2 regions of the Ensifer sp. EB106-05-01-XG146 genome follow, and region 2 is predicted to be linked to the other one. Evidence: predicted binding sites of a transcription regulator. Region 2 holds the regulator's gene; the other holds the start of a gene.
The links. The regulator PhoB, encoded in region 2, activates phosphate uptake and scavenging genes when phosphate is short. The targets are predictions, from matches to a motif close to TGTCATNNANCTGTCAT.
Positions count from the first base shown of each region.

Region 1: the regulator PhoB is predicted to act here: its motif matches at 4,009-4,025, upstream of AC3WVQ_RS04050 (PhoX family protein).

Region 1 is NZ_JBYTDX010000001.1:842,294-856,883, forward strand. It holds gene AC3WVQ_RS04035 (L,D-transpeptidase) at 1-253, opposite strand, end outside; gene recO (DNA repair protein RecO) at 468-1,214, shown strand; gene AC3WVQ_RS04045 (PaaI family thioesterase) at 1,231-1,740, shown strand; gene AC3WVQ_RS04050 (PhoX family protein) at 1,921-3,933, opposite strand; gene AC3WVQ_RS04055 (DUF2339 domain-containing protein) at 4,129-7,008, shown strand; gene AC3WVQ_RS04060 (HD domain-containing protein) at 7,015-7,671, shown strand; gene AC3WVQ_RS04065 (MOSC domain-containing protein) at 7,852-8,703, shown strand; gene AC3WVQ_RS04070 (phytanoyl-CoA dioxygenase family protein) at 8,750-9,682, opposite strand; gene AC3WVQ_RS04075 (helix-turn-helix domain-containing protein) at 9,810-10,676, shown strand; gene AC3WVQ_RS04080 (MFS transporter) at 10,775-12,013, shown strand; gene nadA (quinolinate synthase NadA) at 12,187-13,266, shown strand; gene AC3WVQ_RS04090 (L-aspartate oxidase) at 13,322-14,590, shown strand, end outside.
Region 2 is NZ_JBYTDX010000001.1:164,724-179,313, forward strand. It holds gene AC3WVQ_RS00760 (DUF2971 domain-containing protein) at 1-548, shown strand, start outside; tRNA gene AC3WVQ_RS00765 (tRNA-Thr) at 774-849, opposite strand; gene AC3WVQ_RS00770 (NAD(P)H-dependent flavin oxidoreductase) at 926-1,936, opposite strand; gene AC3WVQ_RS00775 (biotin transporter BioY) at 2,279-3,505, shown strand; gene ppk2 (polyphosphate kinase 2) at 3,591-4,487, opposite strand; gene phoR (phosphate regulon sensor histidine kinase PhoR) at 4,720-5,985, shown strand; gene AC3WVQ_RS00790 (substrate-binding domain-containing protein) at 6,181-7,215, shown strand; gene pstC (phosphate ABC transporter permease subunit PstC) at 7,310-8,794, shown strand; gene pstA (phosphate ABC transporter permease PstA) at 8,791-10,113, shown strand; gene pstB (phosphate ABC transporter ATP-binding protein PstB) at 10,127-10,942, shown strand; gene phoU (phosphate signaling complex protein PhoU) at 10,993-11,706, shown strand; gene phoB (phosphate regulon transcriptional regulator PhoB) at 11,909-12,592, shown strand; gene AC3WVQ_RS00820 (GcrA family cell cycle regulator) at 12,661-13,182, opposite strand; gene AC3WVQ_RS00825 (aspartate aminotransferase family protein) at 13,604-14,590, shown strand, end outside.

The DNA.
Region 1 (14,590 bases), 680 kb from region 2:
TCGTGCCCGGCGGCTCATGCGTCTGATAGGCGACCTGCTGGCGCAGATAGCGCTTGTCGACCTTGCTGATGTCGATGGCATCCAGCGGGAATTTTTCGTTCGGCAGCGGGCCGTACATTGCCACATAGTATGGATCCGGTCCCTTCGGCTTGGCTGGCCCCGACGTGGTGACGCAGCTTGCGAGCGTCGAGGTGGCGAGAAGAAGGGCGAAGAGCTGCGCCAGGCGGCCGGCGCTGTTCCGGGACACACACATAATAAAGTTCTGATCCTGCTGATTGTCATTTTCGGGCGGGAGACACGGCTTTTGCCGCCCTTCCGTTCTAATGTCAAAGACGGCGTCGGGGCGGCGACAGCATGTCGCAAATGAGGCAACCATTAGGTGTGGCCGAAAGGCTACAGTCGGCAATGGCATTTTGCTTCCGCAAGACAGCTTGATCCGCTTTCGACCGCGGGTGTATGCCATAGCCATGCAATGGAGCGATCAGGCCATCATTCTCGGGATCCGGCGGCACGGCGAAAGCTCGGCCATCGTCGAGGTCATGAGCGCTACCCACGGCCGGCATCTCGGCATGGTGCGCTCGGGGCGTTCGCGCACGATGCAGCCGGTGCTGCAGCCGGGCAACTCGGTGGAGGTCACCTGGCGCGCCCGGCTCGACGAGCACATGGGCGAATTCCGGATCGAACCGGTGGAGCTGCGGGCCGCCCGGCTGATGGAAACGGCAACCTCGGTCTATGGTATCCAGGCGCTCGGCGCTCTTCTTAGGCTGCTTCCCGAGCGCGACCCGCATCCGCATCTCTACGAGGCGCTGACCGTCATCGTCGACCATCTCGCCGATCCCGCCGACGCCGGAGAATTGTTCGTGCGCTTCGAACTCGCAGTCCTCAACGACCTCGGCTTCGGGCTCGATCTCACCGAATGCGTTGCAACCGGCGCTCGTACCGAACTCGTCTATGTCTCGCCGAAATCGGGCAGGGCGGTCTGCCGGGAGGCCGGAGAGCGTTATGCCGACCGCATGTTGGCGTTGCCGGACTTCCTTTCGGCCGAAGCGCGAAGGGCTGCGGATCACGACAGCCTCGCCGCCGCCTTCCGCCTGACCGCCTTCTTCCTCCACCGCCATGTCTATGAGCCGCGCGGTCTCGACGTTTCTTCCGCCCGCGACGGTTTCGTCCATGCGGCGCTGAAGGCGCTGAAAGCGCAATCCTCAGCCGCCTGATTCCCAGGAGTTATCGATGTACCAAGAGCTTTATCCCGGCATGTCCGTATCCGGCGTCGGCGTGCTGTCGCTCGACCGCGTCGCCCGCGATGGCGGTCTCAAGGCAATGCAGGATCTTTTGAGCGGCGAGCTGCCGGCGCCGCCGATGTCGAAGACGCTGAAGTTCGGGTTGAGCGAAGTCGAGGAGGGTCGGGTGGTCTTCAAGGGGCTGCCGACCGAGGAACACCTCAATCCGCTTGGCACAGTGCATGGCGGATGGACGGCAACGATCATGGATTCGGCCCTCGGCTGCGCTGTCTTCACCACCGTCAAACCTGGGGAGGCCTATACGACGGTCGAGTTCAAGGTGAACCTCGTGCGGCCGCTACTGCCCGATATGGGCGAGGTCTTCTGCGAGGGGCGCATCGTGCATCGTGGCCGCACCATCGCGACCTCCGAAGCCTGGCTGCGCGACCGTAACGGCAAGTTGCTCGCCCACGGCACCGAAACCTGCGCCATCTTCCCGATCGACAATCTCAGGCGTTAAAGCAATTCCAGGAAAAGTGCGAAGCGGTCTTCCGCTCGGAATTGCGTCACTTCAAGCTGAGCAATTCCAGGAAAAGTGCGAAGCGGTTTTCTGCTCGGAATTGCGTCGCTCAAGCAATGTCGGAAGCAAGAAACGCCGCGCAGAATGGCGCGGCGTTCCTCTTTGTAATCGCAGTCCTGATCAGCCGATGCGGCCGCCGCCCTGCTTCGTTACGGCGACGACAGCCGGGCGTACCGGCATGTCGTCCTGGAAGTCCGGCCAGCGGGTGGCCGGCGTCTCGTAAGTTGCAAGGCCGGCGTCGCCCGGGTGCTGGACGGCGAGGAAGAATGTGTCCGAGGTCGGGTTGAAGCAGGGGCCGCACATTTCGGCGCCGACCGGCACGCGGAAGAAGAGCTTCGACGTGCCGCGGGCGGCGCCGTCCGTGTCGATCGCCCAGATACCGTCGGTGCGGCCGGTGTCCTTCTCGTTGTTGCCGTCGGTCGATACCCAGAGGCGGCCATCGGTGTCGATGGCGCAATTGTCGGGCATGCCGAACCAGCCGTTCTTGGTGGTGGCGGTCGAGAACGAAGCGCCGACCTCGGCAACGCTCGGATCGCCGCACTTCAAAAGAACGTCCCAGCGGCTCTTCAGCGACGCGAAGTCGCCGTCGGTCTCGGTGATCTCGACGATGTGGCCGAAGGCGTTCTTGGCGCGCGGGTTGGCCGCGTCGACTTCTTCGGCCTTGCGCTTGGTGTTGTTGGTCAGCATCACGTAGACCTTGCCCGTCTTCGGGTTCGGCTGAACGTCTTCCGGACGGTCCATCTTGGTGGCACCGAGCGCGTCGGAGGCAAGACGGGTGTTGATCAGCACGTCCGCCTGCGAGGCAAAGCCGTTGGCTTCGGTCAGCGGGCCTTCGCCATGCGTCAGCGGCATCCAGGTGACGGTGCCGTCTTCGTCGAACTTGGCGACATAGAGTGTGCCCTCGTCGAAGAGGTCCATGTTGGCGGCGCGATCGTCAGGTTTGAAGGTGCCCTTGGTCACGAACTTGTAGACATAGTCGTAGCGCTCGTCGTCGCCGGAATAGAGCACGACGCGGCCGTCCTTGTTGACGATCGATTCGCAGCCTTCGTGCTTGAAACGGCCGAGGGCTGTGCGCTTCTTCGGCACCGACGTCGGATCAAGCGCGTCGACCTCGACGATCCAGCCGAAGCGATTGGCTTCGTTCGGCTCCTTGGAGACGTCGAAACGGTCGTAGAAGGACGCCCATTCATACTGGCCGCCCGGTGCGCCCAGCCGCTTCAGCTGCTTGTATTCCGGATGGTCCTCGGCAATCTCGCCGCCGAAATAGCCGTTGAAGTTTTCTTCGGCCATCATGTAGGTGCCCCACGCGGTGACGCCGCCGGCGCAGTTGTTGAGCGTGCCGAACACCTTTTTGCCGGTCGGGTCGGACGGCGTCTTCAGGCGGTCGTGACCGGCGGCCGGGCCGGTGATCTGCATCTCGGTGTTGACGGTGATGCGACGGTTGTTCTTGCCGTCGAGAATCGGCTGCCACTTGCCGTCGACCTTGCGGATCTCGATGATCGTGCCGCCATGTGCGGCCATCTCGATGTCGACCAGCTCCTTGCTGTATTCGCCGAGAACGACCTTCTCTTCCTCGACTTCCTTGCCGTCCTTCGTCACCTTTTCCTTCACGACGCTGGCGAAGGCGGGGAACATCAGTTCGGCATTGGTGTATTCGTGGTTGATGACGAGCAGGCCGTGGTCGGCGCTGCCGTCGAGCGGGATGAAGCCAACATAGTCGTTGTTGTAGCCGAACAGCTTTTCCTGGGCAGCGGCCGTCTGGTTCTTCGGGTCGAACTCCGGGCTGTCGGCGAAGATCTTGTCGCCCCAGCGAAGCAGGACGTCGGCATCGTAACCTTCGGCCACATGGTGCTTTTCGTCGACGCCGGCTTCGATCTCGGTAAAGTCGAAGCGCGAACCGTCCTCGGCGCGTGCCTCTTCGGCGGTCAGGAGAGCGAGCGGGCTGACGGTGGTCGAGATCGCGGCAACTGCCAGCGAGCCGCCGATGAACGACCGGCGCGAGAAGCGGCGGTGGATGATGTCGCCCATCGTCGGATTGGCGGAACAGTTGTGGCCGACATCTTCCAGCTCTTCCCTGCGTTCCGTCAGCGTCTTGAATTCGGTCTCTTCCGTCTGGGCGAGATGCTTGTCCATGATCGGGTCTCCTGGTTGAACGATGGAAACCACCGCGCGAGGCAGCGGTGTTCATCCGCCTGTACCAGCTGCCCCATGACAGTTCTGCGACATTTCCGTGAAGAGATTACAGCGCTCGGCCGTCTATAGATTTGGCGCTTGCATAAAAGTCTGTATGGTTGCGCGCGCCGGCGATTGCGACTGCCAGGGGAAAGTATGTTCGAACTTATTGCTTTAGCTGCCTTTATTCTGGCCCTGTCCGCCTATCTCGGCAACCGCAGGACGACCGAGCGTCTTGGTACCGAACTGGCCGCCCTCAAGGCGGAGGTCGTGGCGCTGAAGGCCGCTCCGGGGGGAGGCGCCCCGGCTGAAACGGCGACCGAGGCGATTGCGGCTGCGGACGAGTTGCCGGCCATGTCGGAGACGCCGGAGCCAGAGACGCTGGACGATGCCGCTGCCGCCTTCTCGGCCAGTGCGCGCGAGGGCGCGCGGATTTTCGGCGATGCGGAAGGAGCCGCGGCCAAAATCGAGGGCGAGGAGACGATCGCTGCCGGCACGGAAGCACCGCAGCCGGTCGCAACCGTACCCCGTCAGACCGAAAGCCTGGAAAGCCGCCTCGGCGCCCGTTGGGCCGTCTGGGTTGGCGGCATCGCGTTGGCGCTCGGCGGCGTCTTCATGGTCAAGTATTCAATCGATGCGGGGCTGTTGAGCCCGGCGGTTCGCCTGACGCTTGCTGCCTTGTTCGGCCTCCTGCTGATGGCGGCGGGCGAGGTCATCCGTCGGCGCGCGGTGCCCGTGATCGCCAACGAATTCCAGAACGCCATGATCCCCGGCATCCTGACGGCGGCCGGTGCCGTCACCCTCTTCGGGGTCGCCTATGCCGCCTATGGCATCTACGAATATATCGGCACGGGCACGGCCTTCGTTCTCCTGGCGGCGATTTCGCTCGCCACCGTCGGCCTGTCGCTGCTGCATGGGCAGGCGCTCGCTGGCCTCGGCCTGCTTGCCTCGCTGATCACGCCGGCGCTGGTTTCGAGCAACGAACCGCGCCCCTGGGTTCTTTTCGGCTTCCTCACGATCGTTTGGCTCGCGACCCTGCTTGCATCGCGGCTGCGCCAATGGACCGTAGTGCCGACGCTTGCCAATGTTGGCATAGGGCTCTGGGGCCTTGCCTATGTCGCTGCGGCATCGCCCTTCGAAGCACGGCCGGTCGCTTTCATCCTACTCGTGATGATCGCCGGCATCGGGCTTATCTGGCCGGCCGCCATCGAACGGGAGCCAGTGGCAGAAGCGCGCGAAATGCGTGATGCGACTGAAGGGTCCGAAATGCCGGAGTCGACCGAAGCGACAACCCGACCCCGGGCCGTCGTCGGGCCATGGGAACGCCTGTTCGTTCCACCGCACGCGGCAATCTCCATTTCGGCCGCGATCGTCGTCACCATGCTTGCGCTCCTCCTCATCAGCCCAGCAGTCTATGCGGTCCGCTTTCCGGTGGCGGAGTTTGCGGTTGTCGTTGCGGCGCTGGCGGCGTTGGGCGCCTGGCGGACAACGGCAGTCTATCCCGCCGTGCTTTCAGCGGTCGGCGCTGTTGCTGGCGTCTGGAGCCTGACGGCGCTGAGCGGCGTGCTCGCCTATCTCGATCCCTCGCTGGCCGACGCTCTTCCGGCAGTCGTCCTGCCCGGGCGCACCGCGATGATCACCGCAATGCTGCTTGCGGCGCTGTTCGTCGCACTCGGCGGTTTCGTGCTGTCGCGCCGGCTCGTCGCCCATCCGCAATATTCGACACTCTGGGCGGGCATCGCCGCGGTCGTTCCGGTCGCGCTCGTCGCGATGTCGTTCCTGATGACCGGCAACTATTCCTTCGACCTGCCGCACGGCCTGTTCTCACTCGTCGCCGGGGCGGCGCTGCTGGCACTTGCGGACTGGCTCTACCGCCGCGAAAGCGAGGCGATGGCGCGCGATACGGCGGCCGGCTTGCTGGTGGCCGGCTCCTTCACCTTTCTCGTGCTTGCCCTCCACGCCTGGACGGATGGGCTGGTCACGACGCTTGCGATCGCCGTGCTTGGAACGGCCTATGCGCTCGCCACGCGGATCCGCACCTGGCCGATTCTTCCGTGGATGACTGGTGCAGCGGCCGTCGTCGTACTCGGGCGCATCGCCTGGGAGCCGACGATCGTCGGTGCCGGCAATCTCGGCACTACGCCCGTCTTCAATGCGCTGCTGCCGGGCTACGGCATTCCCGCCGTGCTGCTTGCAGGCTCCGCCTATTTCCTGAGATCCTGGCCAGGCACGCGCGTGCGCAACCTGCTGCAGGCGCTTGCCAGCCTTTTCGTGCTGTTGACGCTCGCGATCCTGGTGCGCCATGCGATGAACGGCGGCGTGCTCGACAGCGCGGTGCCAACCCTCGGCGAGCAGTCGATCTACACGCTGCTGGCAATCGGCGCCTCGGCGATCTTCATGAGCCTCGACATGAAATCACCGAGCCCGGTCTTCCGCTACGGCGGCATGGGCCTCGGCGTGCTCTCGATGCTGTCGGTGCTTTCGGCGCATCTCCTCGGCCTCAACCCCTATTTCAGCGGCGAACTGCTGGGGCGTATCCCGTTCTTCGACCTGCTGTTGATCGGTTATCTGTTACCGGGGCTCGGCTATGCGGGGCTCGCCTGGTATGCACGCGACAAGCGGCCCTTGCCCTATGTCATGGCACTTGCGGTCAGCGGCGCGGTGCTTGCTTTCGCCTGGGCGAGCCTCACGGTCCGCCGTGTCTGGCAGGGGGAAAACATCGCGGACTGGAAGGGTTTTCTGCAGGGCGAGACCTACACCTATTCGGTCGTCTGGCTGCTGCTCGGCGTGCTGCTGCTGGTGCTCGGCTCGCGCTTCCATGCCAAGAGCATCCGCATCGCGTCGGCCGTTCTGGTCTTCGTTGCCGTGCTGAAGGTGTTCCTGATCGACATGTCCAACCTCGAAGGTTTCCTGCGGGCTCTGTCCTTCATCGGCCTTGGCGGGGTATTGATCGGGATAGGGCTCTTCTACCAGAAGATCTTGTCCGGCGTCGGCGCTGCACCGACGGCGCCGGCAAAGCCTGCCGAACAGCAATAGGACATCATGACAGAGATTTCGAAACTCGCGGCCGCCTTCGCGCCGCATGAGGAACTTGCGGCGGCGTTGCTGCCGCATGCCTTCGCCGCCGATGACGGCTCGCACGATGCCGCACATCTGATCCGTGTCTGGAAGAATGCCGCCCGCATCCAGGCGGAGGAGGGCAGTGAGGCGCGTTTGCTCGCCGCCGCGGTGCTGCTGCATGACTGCGTCTCGGTCGAGAAGAACTCGCCCCTGCGCACGCAGGCATCACGACTGGCGGCCGAAAAGGCGACGGGCATTCTGAAAGATCTCGGTTGGGGCACGGATGAGATTGCCGCGGTGGCGCACGCCATCCTGACGCACAGCTTCTCGGCGAACATCCCGCCGGAAACCCTGGAGGCGAAGATCCTTCAGGATGCCGATCGGCTGGATGCGATCGGCATGGTCGGCGCTGCCCGCTGCTTCTACATCGCCGGGCGCATGGGCAGCGGCCTTTACGACCCGCTCGATCCGTTGGCTGAGGCGCGGGCGCTCGATGACAAGGCCTTCGCCATCGATCATTTCGAGACCAAGCTCTTCCGGCTCGCTGACGGGTTCAAGACCGAGGCCGGCCGCCGTCTGGCTCACGAGCGTGAGCAGCGGCTACGCGACGTGCTCGCCATGATGCTGGATGAAATCTAGTTGCCGGGAAGGGCGTGGGGCGCTTTTCTGCGAGCGATTGTGCCGCGCCGATTGCACCGGAACATTTCTCCGTTTCCATCAAACCGAGAAATGATCTAGGCCTTTCAACGGATTGCAGCCGCCCGGTGAATCGGATCGTCAGGCGCTTGAATCAGTTTTTGAAGATGGAAGGAACTGTCCATGAAGGTGACCGGCCTCAATATTCATCCGCTGAAGAGCGGTCGCGCGATTGCCCGCGAGACGGTCTCGGTCAATCTCGACGGCGTCGAGGGTGACCGGCGTTTCATGCTGATCCAGCCGGATGGGCGCTTTATCACCCAGCGCGAACTGCAGACATTGGCGCAGGTTGAGGCGAGCCACATCGATGGCGGCGTGCACCTGAGGATGGGTGAGCGGGAGATCTCCGTCCGCTTCGATCCGGACCGTCGTCTGAACGTCGTCGTTTGGGGCAGCGAGGTCGATGCCGCCGTGTCGGATGAAACGACGGACGAGGTTCTCTCTTCATGGTTCGGCCGCCCGGTCAGGCTCGCCCATATGGACGCCTCGGCCGAACGGCTCGTCGGCGCCGAATGGGCAGGAGCGGCCGCACCCGTCGGCTTTGCCGATGGCTTTCCGATCCTGATCACGACCACGGGTTCGCTTGCCGATCTCAACCGGACGCTCGCCGAAAAGGGCCAGGAACCGGTCGGCATGGAACGGTTCCGCACCAACATCCTCGTCGACTGCGATGAAGCCTGGGAGGAGGATTTCTGGGAGAGCGTCGAGATCGGCGGCATCCGCTTCGATCTCGTCAAACCCTGCTCGCGCTGCATCATGACGACCCAGGACCAGATCACCGGCGAGCGCATCGGCGGCAATCCGATCCAGGGGTTGGCGGAGAAGCGCATGTCGGCCGACCGCCGCGTGACCGGCGTGCTCTTCGGCTGGAATGCGGTGCCGCGCAGCGAAGGCACCGTGAAGCTCGGCGATGAGGTCAAGATCATCGGCCGACGCGGCGAGCGCTGGCCGATGAAGGTGCGTGCTTCGGCTTAGTTCAGAAGCAATTCCGGACGGAAACGATCTCACGCGTTTCTCGGTATCAAGCCCAGGGCGTGATACCGAGAAGCTTGGCGCCCAGATCCGAAAGGCTGGCGGGGGAGGCGTTGTGCTTTTCCCATTCGCGCGGGTCGCCGGGAAAGGCGTCGCGCTTCGGATGGTCGAGCTCGCGCCACAGGCGCACCCGTTCCTCGCGCTCGGCGACATTGCCCCATTCTGCCGGATGCATCGAAATGTACTGCGCCATGCGCACGCGGCCATCGGAATGATTGGGCCGCACGCCGTGGGCCAGCAGGCTGTTGAAGATCATCAGGTCGCCGGCCTCCATCTCGATGTTGACGGTCGAAAGACCGGTCATGTCGGGGTGCATCGGGTCGCGGTCGGCGCTTTGAGTCTTCTCCCAGCTTTCGAAGTTTTCGAACAGTTCCGGCACGCATTGGAAGCCGCCGACGTCGCCGTCCTGCTTCTTGAGGCTGAGCACGCCCTGAACGCCGATCGGCAGCGGCCGGATTGAGGTGTCGACGTCCCAATGTATGAAGCCGTTGGGATTGCCCTTGACCTTCTTCGGTGGGTTGAGGTTGGCGCGGTCGATCGTCACCCACAGGTCTTCGCGGTCCCAGATGTCGACGAAGGCGCCGTAGATGCGCGGCTCCTGGCGGTTGTCCCAGAGATACTGGTGATTGTAGATCTCCAGCATGCCGGTGTTGTTGAGTTCCTTCATCTTGTGCTCGCGTCGCTGCGGCGCATACCAGGTCGAAGGGTCGACCGGATCCTTTTCGTCGAAGCGCCAGAGCAACTCGACGAGCCGCTCGACATTGGTCGCCGGTACCGCCTGACGGACGATGACGTAGCCCTTGGTGATCCAGTGCTGCCAGTCCGCTTCCGAAAGCACGCGCAGAGGCAGCCGCTTCCGGATGTCCTTCAGTTGAATATCGAGATGGGCCGCCGTCGGGTGACTGTCTCTGAGTGGCTGCATGTGGATCTCCTCGCCTGGCAGGTTTGATTGGTGATGGAGAAAACCTAGCCCTTTCAACGGTGCCGCTGTTGCACGCAGCCTGCCTACATTGATACTATTCTGGCTTCTGAGGATAGAATGGTGCAACATGAAGGCTGTTTTGCAGAAGATCTCGAGGCCGACCAATGCCTCATCAATCTTGCTAGACCGCCGGCTCGACGATGCCATCCCGTTCCAATGGCACCATCATCCCGAGTTCGAACTGACGCTGACGCTCAACTCGCGCGGCCAGCGCTTCATCGGAGACCATATCGGTGCCTATGAGGACGGCGATCTCGTGCTGGTCGGCTCCAACTTGCCGCACACCTGGCACTCCGCCGGCAAGGTCGACGAGGCCGAACCGCACGTGGCGCTGGTGCTCTGGTTCCATCCGGAATGGGTGGAGCGCGTGGAGGAAGGCTTCGTCGAACTCGCCGGCGTCAAGGCGATGTTCGAGCGTTCGGCTCCAGGGTTGCAGTTCACGCCGGAAGTGGCCACCCGCGTGCGGCCGCTGTTCGAAGGGTTGCGCCGGTTGGCGCCGGAGGAGCGCCTGCCGGACGTCCTGTCGATGCTGACGATCCTGGCGCGCGAGCAGGCGGTAACACCACTGTCGAGCCGGGTCGTCACGCCATCAGGCCGATCGGTCGACCGCGGCCGCCTCGACCGGGTGCTCGACCATATCCACCTGCATTACGCCGAAAACCCGTCGATGGACGAACTCGCGGATCTGGCCGCGCTCAGCCTTTCCGGCCTGCACCGCCTGTTCCTGCGCCACCTCAACATGCCGGTCTCGGAATATCTGATGCGCCTGCGGATCGGCGAGGCCTGCGCGCTGCTCAGTGGTTCGGCGCGTTCGATCGCTCATGTCGCCGATGCCGTCGGCTATCGTTCGCTTGCCAACTTCAATCGCCAGTTCAAGGCGGCCAAGGGCATGACGCCGAGAGCGTTTCGCGACCGGTTCCGCAGCGCCGCTTGATCAAGGCATCAATTCCGGTGATTGCGGCGTCAATTTAATTGGCTTTTATCTGTTTTAGCAGCCGCCTAGGATCGCGCTCCATCAATCGGAGAGATTCCATGTCCGCTGTTTCCGGAGCATCCGCGCCGTCCAGTGCCCGTCAGGAGATGCCCTGGCTGATCATTGCGGCCGGCTCGGTCGTTGCGATGCTCACCTTCGGCCCGCGCTCGGCGATGGGCTTCTTCCAGCTGCCGATGCTCGCCGATACGGGCTGGGACAGGACGACCTTCGGCCTTGCCATGGCATTGCAGAACCTCTGCTGGGGCCTGAGCCAGCCCTTCTTCGGCGCGATCGCGGACAAGTTCGGAACGTGGCGCGTGCTCGCCATGTCGGGCCTTCTCTACGCTGCAGGGCTCTTCATCATGGCCTTCGCCAACGCGCCGATCTGGCTGCACATCGGCGGCGGCGTGCTCGTCGGCATGGCGGTGGGCTCCGGCTCCTTCGGCATCCTGCTCTCCGCCTTTGCCCGCAACGTCACGCCGCATCAACGGTCGCTCGCCTTCGGCATCTGCACGGCGGCGGGCTCGGCCGGCATGTTCCTGTTCGCGCCCCTGAGCCAGGGGCTGATCTCGGCCTATGGCTGGTCGGACAGCCTGGTCTATCTCGGTGTCCTCATGCTGGTGGTGCCGTTCTTCGCGATCCCGCTGCGCGGCAACGCGTCCTCCGGCCGCCAGAGCGAGGCGCAATTCAAGCAGTCGATCGGCGAGGCGCTGAAGGAGGCACTTGGCCACAAGAGCTACCTGCTGCTGGTTTCCGGCTTCTTCGTTTGCGGCTACCAGGTTGCCTTCATCACCGCGCACTTCCCGGCTTACATAGGCGATATCGGCATCGACGCGCGCTATGCGGTGATCGCGCTGGCACTCATCGGCTTCTTCAACATCATCGGTTCTCTGTCGGCGGGCTTCATCGCCCAGCGCTACTCGAAACCCTATTTCCTGGCGCTGATCTATATCGCGCGGTCGGTGGCGGTGACGGCCTTCCTGCTGCTGCCGCAGACGCCGACCTCGGTCATCGTCTTTGCCATCGTTATGGGCCTGCTCTGGCTTTCGACCGTGCCGCCGACCAATGCGCTGGTCGCGATCATGTTCGGTACGCGCCACCTCGGCCTGCTCGGCGGCATCGTCTTCCTGTCGCACCAGGTCGGCTCATTCCTGGGTGTGTGGATGGGCGGCTACCTCTACGACCACTTCGGTTCCTACGATCCGGTGTGGTGGCTCGGTGTAGCCCTCGGCGTCTTCGCTGCAATCGTCCACTGGCCGATCGAGGAGAAGGGCGTGGCACGGCCGGCGATGGCCTGATCGCGAACCAAAATCAGAAGCGCCGCGAAAAGCGGCGCTTCTATTCTTGAATTCTGTCACAAAACTTTCTAAATCAACCCATGCGGCTTTGCCGCTTTTGTTTTGGTTCAATTATGCTCAGAGTGAGCATAATTGAAAACCCGCCCAGGAAGAGGGGCGGAGAGGAGATGTCGATGACGCGCCTTGCACCCCGCACCGCGGCCGTGGCGAAACCGGTTTTTGTCAGCGCCGCTGAGCGCTTCGGCATCATCGAAAGGCCCGAGCTCGCCTTTACGCCGGCGATCGCGCGCGAAACCGAGCATCTCTACGAGAAGGTCAAGGATTTCATCCCGGCGATCGAGTGGCCGGTCTACGCGCCCTATGTGCACGCCATCAACCGGCTGAAGAAGGAGCGTAACGCGGTCATCCTCGCGCATAACTATCAGACGCCGGACATCTTCCACTGTGTCGCCGACATCGTCGGCGACTCGCTGCAGCTCGCGCGCGATGCTGCCAAAGTCGATGCGGAAATCATCATCCAGTGCGGCGTGCACTTCATGGCCGAAACGTCGAAGTTGCTGAGTCCGGAAAAGACCGTGCTGATCCCCGACGCCAAGGCAGGCTGCTCGCTGTCGGAATCGATCACCGGCGCCGATGTCCGCCTGCTGAAGCAGCGCTACCCCGGCGTTCCCGTCGTCACCTACGTCAACACGTCTGCCGACGTGAAAGCCGAGACCGACATCTGCTGCACCTCGTCGAACGTGCTCGATGTCGTCGAGAGCCTGGAATCCGACACGGTTCTCTGCATTCCCGACGAATACCTGGCGATGAACGTCGCGCGCCAGACCAACAAGAAGATCCTGACCTGGAAGGGCCACTGCGAGGTGCACGAGCGCTTCACCGCCGCCGAGTTGCTCGCCTACAAGGAAGCCAATCCGGGTATCGAGATCATCGGTCATCCGGAATGCCACCCGGACGTAATCGCCGTCTGCGACTTCGCCGGCTCGACCTCCGGCATGATCAACTACGTCAAGGACAATCGCCCGTCGAAGGTGCTGCTCGTTACCGAGTGCTCGATGGCGTCGAACATCCAGGCCGAGATCGAAGGCGTCGAGTTCGTCAAGCCGTGCAACCTCTGTCCGCACATGAAGCGCATCACGCTGCCGAAGATCCTCGACAGCCTGCTGACCATGACGGAGGAGGTTCTCGTCGATCCTGATATCGCCGATCGCGCCCGCCTTGCGGTCGAGCGCATGGTGAACCTCAAGCAGTAACAATTTCCGCCGGGTCATACCGGATGCAGGCATGCGCATTGGAGGAGAATGAATCATGCTGACCGACCATTTCCGCCCGCAATCCTTCAACGGGATTGACGATATCGTCATCGTCGGTGGCGGCCTGGCCGGCCTCTTCTGCGCGCTGAAACTGAGCCCGAGACCGGTGACGATCCTTGCCGCAGCCCCGATCGGCCACGGCGCCTCGTCGGCCTGGGCTCAAGGCGGCATCGCCGCAGCCATGAGCCCCGGCGACACCTTCGAGAAACATGTCGCTGACACGTTGGCCGCCGGTGCCGGCATCGTCGACGAGAAGATGACGCGCATGATGGTGGCCGAAGGCCCGGCGCGCATTCACGATCTGCTCGAATACGGCGTGCCCTTCGATCGCGATCTCGAAGGCAAGCTGCTGCTCTCGCGTGAGGCGGCCCATTCCGAGCGACGCATCGTCCGCGTCAAGGGCGACATGGCCGGCAAGGCGATCATGGAAGCGCTGATTGCCGCCGTCCGCCGGACGCCTTCGATCCGCGTGATCGAAGGCTATGTAGTCGAGGAACTCGTGCGCGAAGGCCGGTTCATCTCCGGCGTCATCGCCCGGCCCGATGCCGGCCAGTCGAAGAAGCGTGTGGCTTTCCCGGCCCGTGCCGTCGTGCTCTGCTCCGGTGGAATCGGTCATCTCTATGCTGTCACGACCAACCCGTGGGAAGCGTGCGGGCAGGGGCTCGGCATGGCCGCCCGCGCCGGCGCGATCATCGCCGATCCGGAATTCGTGCAGTTCCACCCGACGGCGATCAACATCGGCAAGGATCCGGCGCCGCTCGCGACCGAGGCGCTGCGCGGTGATGGCGCCCAGCTTCTGAACGCCGCCGGCCATCGCTTCATGCTCGATATCCACCCGGACGGCGAGCTTGCGCCGCGCGACATCGTTTCGCGTGGTGTCTTTGCCGAGGTCCAGGCCGGCCGCGGCGCGTTCCTCGATTGCACCAAGGCTGTGGGCAAGCATTTCCCCGAGATGTTCCCGACGGTCTATGCCTCTTGCATGGCGGCCGGCATCGATCCGGTGACGCAAGCCATCCCGGTCGTGCCGGCGGTTCACTATCACATGGGTGGCGTGCTCACCGATGCCGAAGGTCGCACCTCGATCGATGGTCTCTGGGCTGCTGGAGAAGTGACCTCCACCGGCGTGCACGGCGCCAACCGGCTCGCCTCCAACTCGCTGCTCGAAGCCGTCGTCTTTGCCGCCCGCATCGCCGAAAACATCAAGGGCACGCTGCCGACGCCGCAGCTTACCGAATGGGGCGATAATGCCGGCGAGAACGACGAT
Region 2 (14,590 bases):
GTCAACAGGTAGGGGTAGGGGTCGTCATTGATCCTAGCCCCTTCAAGAACCTGTTGGACGATTACGGCGCCATTTCGAGTCCTGTCCAATATGTCGATGAGCAGGGTCTCAATGCGATACTGCATGAAGTTGCCGCGGCAATTCACGCCAACGCCGATTTCCTGAGAACTGCCGATCGACAGGACGTTCTCGGCCACTATTTCCAACTATTGCGATCCCTTTGCCTCGCAACCAAGCATCCTGGTTTCAAAGAGGAGCGAGAGTGGCGTATATTCCATACCCGCAGTATGGACAGCGGCACGGGGCTGAACACGGCGATTGTCACGCCAGGTGGCGTTCCTCAACGTGTCATGAAGCTGCAATTTCGGAACGACTCCGATAAGGGTATAAGCGGCATTACGCTTCCGGAACTGATAGATCACGTGATTATCGGACCTTGTCAGACACCGCTCGTCGTGGGTGAGGCGATCGCCTCAGAACTTGTTTCGCTGGGTATATCAGACGGCGCACAGCGAATTCGCTACTCTAACATCCCAATTCGGACATAAGTGCTAGGGCCCGGAGGTCGGGGGCACGCATCGAGCTAAATCTGAATTCAGCCGCTCCAAAAACTGTCTCACCACGAGACAGATTTTGGAGCGGCTGATGGTTCGGATAGGCGCTCTCACGTATCGCGTGGAGATCAGCAGAGAACTAAAGGTGGTTAGAAGGGTGGATTGAACCCGCACAGTTTTCGCTAGCGATATGTTTCTTCAGGGTTTTTTGAAGAGGAATGGTGCCGCTTACGTGACTCGAACACGTGACCCCATCATTACGAATGATGTGCTCTACCGACTGAGCTAAAGCGGCCCGGAGGCAGTTCCGCGGAAGCCCGCGGAACGAATGTGAGGCGCTGATAAACGCAAAGCGCCGAGATTTCAAGCCATCAGTTGCGAGAACTTGAAAATTCCTTGTTGGCTGTCGCTGCGGGTGCGGAGTGCAGGCCGAGGCGGGTGCGCGCTGCATCGTATTCGCGCTCGAGCCGGTCGACCATGCGGGCGACGGATGTCACTTCCTTGACCGCGCCGATGCCCTGGCCGCATCCCCAGATGTCCTTCCAGGCCTTGGCGCCGTCGGTCGCCGCGCCGAAGTCCATTTTCGACGGGTCGGCTTCGGGCAGATTGTCCGGGTCCATGCCGGCGGCCGAGATCGAGGGCTTCAGGTAGTTGCCGTGGATGCCGGTGAAGTAATTGGAGTAGACGATGTCTGCGGCGTTGCTGTCGACGATCATCTGCTTGTAGGCGTCGCTGGCGCGCGCCTCTTCCGTCGCGATGAAGGGCGAGCCGATATAGGCCATGTCGGCGCCCATCGCCTGGGCCGCCAGAATGGCGCCGCCGGTAGCGATCGCGCCCGAGAGAAGCAGCGGCCCGTCGAACCAGGAGCGGATTTCCTGGACAAGCGCAAACGGGGAAAGCGTGCCAGCATGGCCGCCGGCGCCGGCGGCCACCGCGATCAGGCCGTCGGCGCCCTTGCGGATCGCCGAATTGGCGTGGCGGTTGTTGATGACGTCGTGAAGCACGATGCCGCCATAGGAATGGATGGCCGCATTAACCTCGGGCACGGCGCCGAGCGAGGAGATGACGACCGGCACCTTGTATTTGATGCAGAGCATCAGGTCCTGCTCGAGCCGCGCATTGGATTTGTGCACGATCTGGTTGACGGCAAAGGGGGCGGCCCGCCGGCCGGGATTCTTGGCGTCGTGGTCGGCAAGCGTCTCGGTGATCTCGGCCAGCCATTCGTCGAGCTGCGATTGCGGGCGGGCGTTCAGCGCCGGGAAGGCGCCGATCACGCCAGCCTTGCACTGCGCGATCGTCAGCTTCGGGTTGGAGATGATGAACAGGGGGGCGCCGACAACCGGCAGTCTCGTCGTTCCGGAAAGAATTGGCGGAAGCGGCATCGGTTTCTCCATCCCTCGGTAAGGCGCGCCAAATTTTTGACGTTTGCGTAAACGTCAAAATAGATAGCAGCAAGTTTGCCGCTTGCAAAGGGCGGTTTGGCCGCGATGTCGCCGCCTCTTTTTTCGCACAGGCGCCGTGAAGGAAAGCGTTTTCCCCGGCCTTGGCCGGTCGCGCCCGTCGCCGGACTTGCGGATTCTGGCAGCAGCGGTTACGCAATTGTTAACAAAACCAACGGCGTGCCTCCAGATTTAACCCTTATGCCCTTGCGGTTGGATCGAGAGCGGTGGTCAACCGCGGCGCGCCGGCAGGTCCAAAGCCCTGCCTACACAGAAGGACTTGATGTGAGCGGACTTGAGACTGCAATCAGAAATGCCCTTGAGCGCTCCGATCGCGCCAATGCGGAAACGCGGGCGCGCATTTATCAATCTGCCCGTCAGGCGCTCGAAACCGGGTTGCAGAAACAGGGGATCGAGGACGGCAACGTCATCGCCCAGCAGCGCCATCGGCTCGAAGCCGTCATCCATGCGATCGAAACGGAAGAGAGAGCGGCACTGAGGACGCGACAACCGGCACCTCCGGTGGTCAGCCTCGACGATGCCGCGCGGGCGCGCGGGCCGGCACAGCCACGGGTCGAGCCGCAAGTCCGGTCACCGACGCAGGCCCAACCCCAACCTCAAGCCCAGACTCCGCCCCAGAGCCAGCCACAGGCCCCGGCGGCCGGTCGTCGGGAACCCGGTTTTGCCGGCGACGCGCCGCGCCAGGCGGCGAGCGATGGCGGTCTCGGTGGTCTGCGTGCCGATCGCGACGGTCCGGTGGTATCGACGCGTGCAGCCGCCGAGAGCGCGGCAGATGCTGGCGAAACTGCGAGCATCGCGCCCACGGTCCGCGGAGATACGCGCAAACGCCGGCGCAAGCGCAGCCGCTTTCTGTCCTTCACCATGGTCGTCGTCACGCTTGCCGCCGCAGCAGGGGCCGCGGCCTGGTGGGTGCAGACCAATGACCTGCTGAAATCTGCCGCCGAGCGCGACACGAATGTTGCCAATCCCCCGGCATCGGTTGCGTCGGAAGACTTCGATGGCGCGGCGGGATTGCGGACGCTCGGCGCGCAGCAGGGCTTTACCGGCGATTGGGTCGAGGTCTTCACGCCCAAGGAAACCGGCGCGATCGCACCCGGAGCGCAGGCAAAGGTCGAGCCGGTGGACGATGAAGGTGGGCGACGCGTGCAGCTGACATCGGCGGTCGCCGACGCGGAAGGGGATATCACCATCGAAATCCCGGCCTCGGTCCTGGCGGAACTCTCCGGCAAGACGTCGACGCTGGCGTTGACCGTGCAGGCCGAGCCCGGCAAGACCACGGAGTTCGCGGTCGAGTGCAATTTCTCCTCGCTCGGCGAATGCGGGCGCCATCGCTTCACCGTGCATGACGAGCGGCTCGACATGCTGTTCAAGATCACCTTCGACCGTAGCCTGGCGCCGAGCTCGCCAGGCCAGATCGTGATCAACAGCGATATCAGCGGTGAGGGCAAGAGCCTCAGCCTCTACGCCATCCGCGTCCTGCCGGGGCAATAAGACCGGTCGCCAAGGCTTTCCGGGGTGGGGCGGCGGGAAAACCTGCCGGCCCCATCGGCGTCATCGGTTTTGACAGGGCCGGCGTCTATTTCAGGAAACCGGGGCCGGATCCGATGATCTTGTCATCGACCTCGCCGATCGCGCCCTTGTCCTTGCCCTCGTAATCGAGCGAGGAAAGGATGTGGCGGATCAGGTTGAGCCGGGCTCGCCGCTTGTCGTTGCCGCGTACCACCGTCCAGGCTGCATGATCCGTGTGGGTCTCCTTCAGCATCTCGTCGCGCTTGGCGGTATAATCGTCCCATTTGTTGAGCGCCGCGATGTCCATCGGCGACAGCTTCCAGATCTTCAGTGGGTCGTGGCGGCGATCGTGGAAGCGTTTCAGCTGCATCTCGCGGCCGATGTTGATCCAGAATTTGAAGAACTGGATGCCCTCATGCACGATCATCTTCTCGAAGCGGGGAGCCTGCTTCAGGAACTGCTTGTGCTCTTCGGGTGTGCAGAAGCCCATGACCGGTTCGACGCCGGCGCGGTTGTACCAGGAGCGGTCGAACAGCACGAATTCGCCGGCCGTCGGCATGGTCGCGACATAACGTTGGAAATACCATTGCCCGCGTTCGGTTTCGGTCGGTTTGGTCAGAGCGACGACACGCGCCCAGCGAGGGTTGAGGTTGTCCATAGTCGCATGGATCGCACCGCCCTTGCCGGCGGCGTCCCGGCCCTCGAACAACGCCATCATGCGCTTGCCGGTCTTCTGCTGCCAGAGCTGAACCTTGACCAGTTCGACCTGCAGCTTTTCCAGCGTTTCCAGATATTCGTCGTCGTCGAGCTTCTTCTTGTAGGGGTAGTCGTCGGAGGAAAATGCCGCGTCGTCGATCCACTTCGGCAACTCGGGATTGTCGATGTCGAAAACGCGACTCTTGCCGCCGATTTCGAGTTCCACCGCGCGGTTCTCCGCCTTGTCCGCCGTATCCGTCGCTGCCATCGGTTCGCCCTTTCGGCTTGGCGCACGGGCCCGAAAACCGGCTTCGATCATCGGAAGGATCATGCGCGTTTTCAAACTTTCGGGCCTGCGCCTGTCATCGGATAAACAAGGCGCTCGCGACCCGATTTCGTTGGAGGAGGCCATAATTGCGTTGCGGATTCAAGCCGGTCGTGAAAATCATGTCATGAAGGATCGCTATTCCTCGACCATTTTGGTCCGGGAGGAAAAGAAAGTGATTCATGAGGATGTCGAGGTGGACGGTTCGAAGGCGTTCTGGCGGAACCTGGTTCCGCGGCTGAAAGCAGAGCGCTGGCTGCTGGGGCTCACCGTGCTCCTGGCGATCCTTGCGACCGTCGCGGGTATTCATTTCCTGATTGTCCTGCCCTTCTGGATCGTTCTCGTCGCCGCGTTGCTCAACCGTAGCGCGCCAACCTCGGTTATTCTGAGCCCGGCCAAGGCGGTGGTCGCTGCCGGCCCGGCGAGCGACCCGCTGGTGCCCGCGCTGAACGCGCTCGACATGCCGGTTCTGGTGATTGCTGCCGACGAGACGGTGGTGTTCCAGAACATCGCAGCCGAGAAGGCCTTCGGGACCATTCCGCCAAACACCTATCTTGCCGCTCGGGTGCGTTCGCCCGGCATCCTCGACATGGTCCGCGAGACGATGGCGACCGGCAAGGCGAACCAGATCGAGCATAACGAGCAGTTGCCGTCCGACGCCGTCTATGTGGTGCGGGTCGCTCCGGCTGAAATTCCGGGCGACGGGCCGGTCAAGCGGATCTTCCTGCTGACCTATCGCGACATCTCTCAGGCGCGCCGTATCGACCGCATGCGCTCGGACTTCGTCGCCAATGCCAGCCACGAGCTGCGCACGCCGCTGGCATCCTTGCGCGGCTTCATCGAGACGCTCCAGGGTCCGGCGCGCAACGATCTGAAGGCGCAGGAAAAGTTCTTCGGCATCATGCACGAGCAGGCGACGCGCATGAGCCGGCTTGTCGACGATCTGCTGTCGCTGTCGCGGCTGGAGTTGCGCTCGCATATCGCGCCCGATGACCCCGTCGATCTGGCGCCGCTGCTCGGGCATGTCCGCGACAGCCTGCTGCCGCTGGCGAAGGATCTGGATGTCACCGTCTCGCTCGTGGTGCCGGACAAGCCCGTGGTCGTCCGCGGCGAACGCGACGAACTCATCGAGGTCTTCGAGAACCTGATCGAGAATGCGTGCAAGTACGGCCAGGAAGGCAAGAAGGTGGACGTAATCCTGCATGGCGGCGAGGGAGGCGAGGCCGAAGTCGTCGTGAAGGACTATGGCCCGGGCATTCCGGCCGAGCATGTGCCGCGCATCACCGAGCGGTTTTACCGGGTCAATGTCGAGGCCAGCCGCTCGAAGAAGGGTACCGGCCTGGGCCTTGCCATCGCCAAGCACATTCTCACGCGGCATCGTGCCCGGCTCCTCATCCATTCAGAGGTCGGCAAAGGCACGACCTTTACGGTCCGCTTCTGACATATTGGCGCGGGAAAACCCGGGGGTGTCCATTTTTCATTAGCATTTTCAATAACATGAGCTGTCATAAATGTTTCGTCGAACTGACATAAAAGGTGTGGCCATCGGCAGCTAGTTAGGGGCAGCCGATAAGACGGCGAAGAGCGCTGCAACGCTTGGCGCACACCAACACAAGCCCATTCCGGGAGAACTTTTATGAAAGCTCTTAAACTCACTGTCGCGGCGCTGGTCGCTTCGGCCGCATTTGCCGGCGCAGCCGCCGCTCGCGATCAGGTTCAGGTCGCTGGCTCCTCGACCGTTCTTCCCTACGCCAAAATCGTCGCCGAGACGTTCGGCGAGACCTTCCCCGACTTCAAGACCCCGGTGGTCGAATCCGGCGGCTCCTCCGCTGGCCTGAAGGAATTCTGCAAGGGCGTTGGCCCTGATACCATCGACATCGCCAACTCCTCGCGCAAGATCAAGGACAGCGAAGTCGAGGCCTGCAAGGCCGCTGGCGTCACCGAAATCCAGGAAGTGAAGATCGGTTATGACGGCATCGTCTTTGCGACCGACGCCGGCAATGCCGACCTCGCCCTGAAGCCGGAAGACCTCTACAAGGCGCTCGCTGCTGAAGTCGTCGTCGACGGCAAGATCGTCGCCAACCCCTACAAGAAGTGGTCCGAAGTCAACGCCGCCCTGCCGGCCGTCGAAATCGCCGCTTATATCCCGGGTGAAAAGCACGGCACCCGCGAAGTCTTCGAAGAGAAGATCCTCGCTGCAGGCTGCAAGAACGCTGGCGCCGTTGACGTGATCAAGGCTGCCGTTGCCGATGAAAAGCAGCAGCACAGCAAGTGCGTCGCAGTCCGCAAGGACGGCCTGGCTGTCGACATCGACGGCGACTACACCGAAACGCTCGCCCGTATCGCTGCCAACAAGAACGGCATCGGCGTGTTCGGCCTGTCATTCTACGAAAACAACGCCGACAAGCTGAAGGTCGCGACCGTCAACGGCATCGTACCGTCGACCGAAACGATCGCTTCCGGCGAGTACCCGGTTTCCCGCCCGCTGTACTTCTACGTCAAGAAGGCACATCTCGGCGTTATCCCGGGCCTCAAGGAATATGTTGAGTTCTTCCTCGACGACCAGATGATCGGCCCGGAAAGCCCGCTCGCCGAATACGGCCTCGTTGCCGCTCCGGACGCTGAGCGCGAAGAAATCCGCAAGGCTTTCTCTGCCGGCAACATGCTCTGATAATGACAAGCCCCGGCGCGATGTCTTCGCGCCGGGGCATGCCTTCATTCGATTTGCCGGCACCCATGACGGGCGATGCCGGGGAGACGTGCGGATGAGTACTTCGCTCCTTCTTTTGCTCATTATTGTTATTGGTTTCATTGCTTATTTTGCAGGCCGCGCCCGTTCGCTGGCGCAGTCCGGCGGCAAGCTCTCCAACCTTCATTCTCTGCCGGGCTATCACGGTAGCTACGTCGCCATCTGGGCGATGCTTCCGGCCGCACTCGTTCTCGGCACCTGGCTGTTCGCCGCTCCCGTGTATATCGACGGAAGCACGCGCGCGGCCTTGCCGGATAGCGTCCAGAGCCAGGGCCCTGCCGCCGTGCAGCTCGCGCTCGGTCAGGTCAAATCCGTTGCCGGTGGCCTTCTGCGCCTGAGCGGCGAGGAACTCGCAGCCCTTGAGGGCGGCTCCGCCAATCTTCGCGCGACGCTCGCGTCCAAGGGCGTTGCCCTTGCTGGCGAAGGCGATCCCTACATGGTCACCGTCGCCAAGCACTTCAACGCGATGACCGCGACCAACCGCTGGCTGATGACGGTCGCCGTTCTGCTGATCGCGATTGCCGGCGGCGTCTACGCCATCCGCAACGTCGCGACCCGCTTCCGCGCCCGCAACCAGGTCGAGCGGGTCATTCTCGGCTCGCTGATCGTCGCGTCCTCCATCGCCATCCTGACGACGGTCGGCATCGTCGCCTCGATGCTGTCGGAAGCCGGACGCTTCTTCACCATGGTCTCGCCGTTCGAGTTCTTCTTCGGCACGGTATGGGATCCGCGGTTTGCCGCTGCCGGCAGCGGCGGCGCTTCGGGCCAGTTCGGCCTCATCCCGCTTCTTGCCGGCACGCTCTACATCGCCTTCGTCGCCATGCTGTTTGCGGTGCCGATCGGCCTCTTCGCGGCGATCTACATGGCGGAATATGCAAGCCCGCGCTTGCGTTCGACCGCAAAGCCGCTGCTCGAAGTGCTCGCCGGCATCCCGACCATCGTCTACGGTTTCTTTGCGCTGGTGACCGTTGGCCCGTTCCTGCGTGACATCTCCGCCCAGATGAACGGTCTCATGACCGGCAACTACCAGAACTTCATCCAGGCACAGAGCGTTCTGACGGCGGGCATCGTCATGGGCATCATGCTGATCCCATTCGTGTCGTCGCTGTCGGACGACATCATCACCCAGGTGCCGCGGGCACTTCGTGACGGCTCGCTCGGCCTTGGCGCCACCCGCTCGGAGACGGTCAAGAAGGTCATCCTTCCGGCAGCCCTCCCGGGCATCGTCGGCGCGCTGCTGCTCACCGCCTCGCGCGCCGTCGGCGAGACCATGATCGTGGTGCTGGCAGCCGGTGTGGCGGCCCGCATGCAGATCAATCCCTTCGAGCCGATGACGACGGTGACCGTTAAGATCGTCAACCAGCTGACAGGTGACCTCGAGTTCACCTCGCCGCAGACGCTGGTGGCCTTTGCACTGGGCATCACGCTCTTCGTCATCACGCTCGGCCTCAACATTTACGCGCTCTACATCGTGCGCAAATACCGGGAACAGTACGAATGACCGACATCGCTTCCCCGACCGTCCGGATCTCCGCCCGTCCCGCATCCGCCAAGCGCGATATCGGCATCAAGCGTCGCTATGCTGCCGAACGCCGGTTCCGCTTCTACGGCATGGCCGCGATCAGCACCGGTCTCTTCTTCCTGGCATTGCTGCTGTGGACCGTCTTTTCCAACGGCTACACCGCATTCCAGCAGACGACGATTACGCTGCCGATCGAATTCACCGAAAAGGTCATCGACCCCAAAGGCGAACGCGCGACCGACGGCAAGGTGCTGATGACCGCCAACTATCCGCTGTTGGTGCGCGACGCGCTCGTCAAGCAGCTCGGCATCGACGCCACCAAGCGGCCGCAGGTCAAGCAGGCGACCGACATGGTTTCCGCGAGCTCCCGCACGCTATTGCGCGACATGGTCGCCGCCGACCCGTCGATCATCGGCAAGACGGTTCCTGTCACGCTGCTGGCCGAGGCCAACATCGACTCCGCCTTCAAGGGCCAGATCGATCTCTCGGTCGATGAGGGCAAGCGCAAGGTCAAGGACCAGCAGGTGACCTGGATGAACGAGCTGGCGAGCGCCGGCATCCTGAAGAAGAGCTTCAACACCGGCATCTTCACCTTCGGCGCCTCCAGTCGTCCCGAAGCGGCAGGCGTCGGCGTCGCTGCCCTCGGCTCGCTCTACATGATGCTGATCGTGCTGGTGCTGTCGCTTCCGATCGGCGTCGCCGCCTCGATCTACCTCGAGGAGTTTGCGCCGAAGAACCGGCTGACCGACCTGATCGAGGTCAACATCAACAACCTCGCGGCCGTTCCGTCGATCGTCTACGGCCTCCTGGGTCTCGCCGTCTTCATCAACTTCGCCGGCATGCCGCGCTCGGCAGCCGTCGTCGGCGGCTTCGTGCTGACGTTGATGACCCTGCCGACGATCATCATCGCCACCCGTGCGGCGTTGAAGGCGGTCCCGCCGTCGATCCGCTCGGCGGCCCTCGGTCTCGGTGCGTCGAAGATGCAGACCATCTTCCACCACGTGCTGCCGCTGGCGATGCCGGGCATCCTGACCGGCACCATCATCGGTCTTGCCCACGCGCTTGGTGAAACCGCGCCGCTGCTCCTGATCGGCATGGTCGCCTTCGTCGTCGATTTTCCCGGTTCGCCGATGGAACCGTCGACGGCACTGCCGGTGCAGATCTACATGTGGGCCAATGAGGCGGAGCGCGCCTTCGTCGAGCGCACCTCCGGCGCAATCATCATTCTTCTCATCTTCCTGGTCGTCATGAACCTTGGAGCCATTCTGTTGCGACGTCGCTTTGAGCGCCGCTGGTAGTGAGGTAATTACTATGAACATCATGTCAGAAGCAGCAGTCGAGAAGGCTCTGGATCAGAAAATGAACACCGTGCCCTACAAGATGATCGGCAAGGATGTGTCGGTCTATTACGGCGAGAAGCGTGCGCTTTTCGACGTCAACCTCAACATCCGCGAGAACACGGTCACGGCGCTGATCGGTCCTTCGGGTTGCGGCAAGTCGACCTTCCTGCGCACGCTGAACCGCATGAACGACACGATCGAGAACTGCCGCGTCACCGGCAAGATCACGCTCGACGAGGACGACATCTACGACCCGACGATCGACGTCGTCGAACTGCGCGCCCGCGTCGGCATGGTCTTCCAGAAGCCGAACCCGTTCCCGAAGTCGATCTACGACAACGTCGCCTACGGCCCGCGGATTCACGGACTTGCCCGCACCAAGGCCGACTTTGACGAGGTGGTCGAGACCAGCCTGCAGAAGGCCGGTCTGTGGAACGAGGTAAAGGATCGTCTGCAGGAGCCCGGCACCGGCCTTTCCGGTGGTCAGCAGCAGCGTCTCTGCATCGCGCGTGCCGTCGCCGTCAGCCCGGAAGTCATCCTCATGGACGAGCCGTGCTCGGCTCTCGATCCGATCGCGACCGCCAAGGTCGAAGAGCTCATCCACGAGCTGCGCACGAACTTCACGATCGTCATCGTGACCCACTCGATGCAGCAGGCCGCCCGCGTTTCGCAGCGCACCGCCATGTTCCACCTCGGCAATCTCGTCGAGGAGAACGACACCGACAAGATGTTCACCAATCCGGATGACCAGCGCACCCAGGATTACATCATGGGCCGCTTCGGCTGAGGCCGCATAAGGCTGCAACAGTAACTGCAAAGCGCCCGTAAGGATCGACGATCATGTCCATGCATATCATGTCCGCCTATGACGAAGAACTGAAGTACCTGACGCGCCGCATCTCGGAGATGGGCGGCCTCGCCGAACAGATGGTCGCCGAGTCCGTTCGCGCGCTGGTCAACTCCGACCTGGCTCTCGCACAGAAGGTGATCTCGGACGACACCGTCCTCGACGACGCCGAGCGCCAGATCGGTGAGAAGGCGATCGTCACGATCGCCAAGCGTCAGCCGGTCGCCGCCGACCTGCGTGAGATCATGGGGTCGATCCGCATCGCCTCCGATCTGGAACGCGTCGGCGACCTTGGCAAGAACACCGCCAAGCGCGTGATCGCGGTCGCCGGCTCCGGCATTCCGCGCAAGCTCGCCCGTGGCCTCGAGCATCTGGCAGAGCTCGCTCTCGTCCAGCTCAAGGAAGTGCTCGACGTCTACGCCTCGCGCTCGCCGGAAAAGGCCAACAGCATCCGCGAGCGTGACGAGGAGATCGACGCGATCTACACCTCGCTGTTCCGCGAGCTCTTGACCTACATGATGGAAGATCCGCGCAACATCACGCCCTGCACGCATCTTCTGTTCTGCGCCAAGAACATCGAGCGCATCGGCGACCACGCGACCAATATCGCTGAGACGATCTATTACATGGCGACGGGTGCTCAGCCGGAAGGCGAGCGTCCGAAGGATGACACTACGTCGACGCTGGGCTCGGTCAACGACTGAGCGCCAAGCGCGCCGTAAGCATGCATGCCCTTTGAAATCTGATCCGGTCGCGGCTTCGGTCGCGGCCCCGAATTCCTGTATCTGAAGCATGCGGTTTTCGCCCCGCCTTTGAAAACGGCGGATGTGCTCCAGATTTAGAGTGTCTGAGCGCCGGCCGGGCCGATGAGCCCAAAGGCCGCCCGCGGTAAGGAGACGTTACCTGATGTTGCCAAAAATCGCCGTAGTCGAAGACGAAGAGGCGCTGAGCGTTCTGCTGCGTTACAATCTGGAAGCCGAGGGCTTCGACGTCGATACGATCCTGCGGGGCGACGAGGCGGAGATCCGGCTTCAGGAGCGGCTGCCCGACCTGCTTATCCTCGACTGGATGCTGCCCGGTGTTTCCGGCATTGAACTTTGCCGTCGGCTGCGCCAGCGTCCGGAGACCGAACGTCTGCCGATCATCATGCTGACGGCGCGCGGCGAGGAAAGCGAGCGCGTCCGGGGTCTGGCGACGGGTGCCGACGACTACGTGGTCAAGCCCTTCTCGACGCCGGAGCTGATGGCGCGCGTCAAGGCGATGCTGCGCCGGGCAAAGCCCGAGGTGCTGTCGACGCTGCTTCGCTGCGGCGACATCGAACTCGACCGCGAGACCCACCGCGTTCATCGCCGCAGCCGCGAAGTGCGCCTCGGCCCCACCGAGTTCCGTCTTCTGGAGTTCCTCATGTCCTCGCCGGGCCGCGTCTTCTCTCGCTCGCAGCTTCTGGATGGCGTCTGGGGGCATGACATCTATGTCGACGAGCGCACCGTCGACGTGCATGTCGGTCGTCTGCGCAAGGCTCTGAACTTCTCGAACATGCCCGACGTCATCCGCACCGTTCGCGGCGCCGGCTATTCGCTCGAAAGCTGAGCGGTCTGAAAGTCGCCAAGAAAAAAAGGGGCCGATCGGCCCCTTTTTTATTGATGCCGTCCAGCTTCTCAGCGGGCCCTGCGGCGCTCCCCCGACGGCTGGTAGGCCAGCCGCGCATGGAAGGTGCAGTAAGGCGAGGCTTCCGGGGAATCGTTGCCGCAGAAGTGAAACTCTTCCTTCAGCGGGTCGCCGATCGGCCACTTGCAGGTGCGCTCGGTGAGCTGGGTCAGCTCGAGGCGGCGCGACATCGGCACGACAACGTCGGTGCGGGTGCTGAAATCCTGCTCGGCAACGAGATCGACTTCGATTTCTTCCTTGAGAACGACAGCGCCGGCCGCGCGTGCAACCGGGCGGGTCGAAACGCGCGAAGCGTAGTTCGGTGCGCGCGGTGCCGAAGTCGGGCGCTTCGGACGGGCTGCTGTCGTGGTGCTGCCGCCGGCCTTGGCGCGACCTGGCAGGCTCAGGCGGTGAACCTTGCCGATGACAGCGTTACGGCTGACGCCGCCGAGCTGCGCCGCGATCTGGCTTGCGCTCAGGCCCTCGGACCAAAGCTTCTTCAGTTTCTCCACCCGCTCGTCAGTCCAGTTCATTTCTGCACTCTCCGTTCTCAGCGTTGGGGATGGCAGAATCCCTCACCGCACCCCGGCTAAACCCCGGGGTTGCAAACGCGATAACTCTTTTGGTGACTAGGTCCGCCGCATGCGTCTAGTAATTGAATGTTAACGTACTGACCGCTGGACTCTGTGGCAAGAGTCCCGGGAATCAGGCCGAATCGATTTCGTAGTTTTCCCCAACTTGCTCGGCCAGCGTTGCATTTTTGCAAGCCCTCCCGGACGATTTTTCTGCTGCCAGGAATCGACCCTTCATGTTGCGCTGCAAGGCTTGGTTTTGTTGACATTGCAGCGCGAAATGGGAATAGTGCCTGCGCCGCCGAAAGGCGGCATTTTTGATTTTTATCGGCCCGCGTGAGGCGCGGGATCGATGTCGATCTGGAGTGAAGGAGAGCCTCGCATGACTGCAACCACGCCGCTTTACGATACCTACATGCGCGCGCCGTTGCGTTTCGAGCGAGGAGAGGGCGCCTGGCTGATCGCTGAAGACGGCACGCGTTATCTCGATTTCGGTGCCGGCGTTGCCGTGAACTCGCTCGGCCACGCGCACCCGCACCTGGTCGAGGCGCTGAAGGCGCAGGCCGACAAGGTCTGGCACCTGTCCAACCTTTATGAAATTGCGGGCCAGGAAAGCCTCGGCCGCCGGCTGACGGCAGTGACCTTTGCCGACAAGGTCTTCTTCACCAATTCGGGCGCGGAAGCGCTGGAATGCGCCATCAAGACGGCACGGCGTTACCACTTCTCCAAGGGCCACCCGGAGAAGTTCCACGTCATCACCTTCGAAGGCGCCTTCCACGGCCGCACGATCGCGACGATCGCCGCCGGTGGTCAGCAGAAATACATCGAAGGTTTCGGGCCGAAGGCGCCGGGCTTCTACCAGGTTCCGTTCGGCGACATCGCCGCGGTCAAGAATGCGATCACCGAGGAAACCGCAGCGATCCTGATCGAGCCGATCCAGGGCGAGGGCGGCATCCGTCCGGCGACCAAGGAATTCATGCAGGAACTGCGCGCGCTTTGCGACGAGTTCGGCCTGCTCTTGATCCTCGACGAGGTCCAGACCGGCGTCGGCCGTACCGGCAAGCTGTTTGCCCATGAATGGGCGGATATCCGTCCGGATATCATGGCGGTCGCCAAGGGTATCGGCGGTGGCTTCCCGTTCGGCGCCTGCCTCGCGACTGAGGAAGCCGCATCTGGTATGGTGGCGGGCACGCATGGCTCCACATATGGCGGCAACCCGCTGGCCATGGCCGTCGGCAACGCCGTGCTCGACGTCGTTCTGGCCGACGGATTCCTGACGCATGTGCGCGATGTCGCGCTGGTCTTCCGCCAGGGCCTTGCGTCGCTCAAGGACCGTTTCCCTGATGTCATCGAGGACATCCGCGGCGAC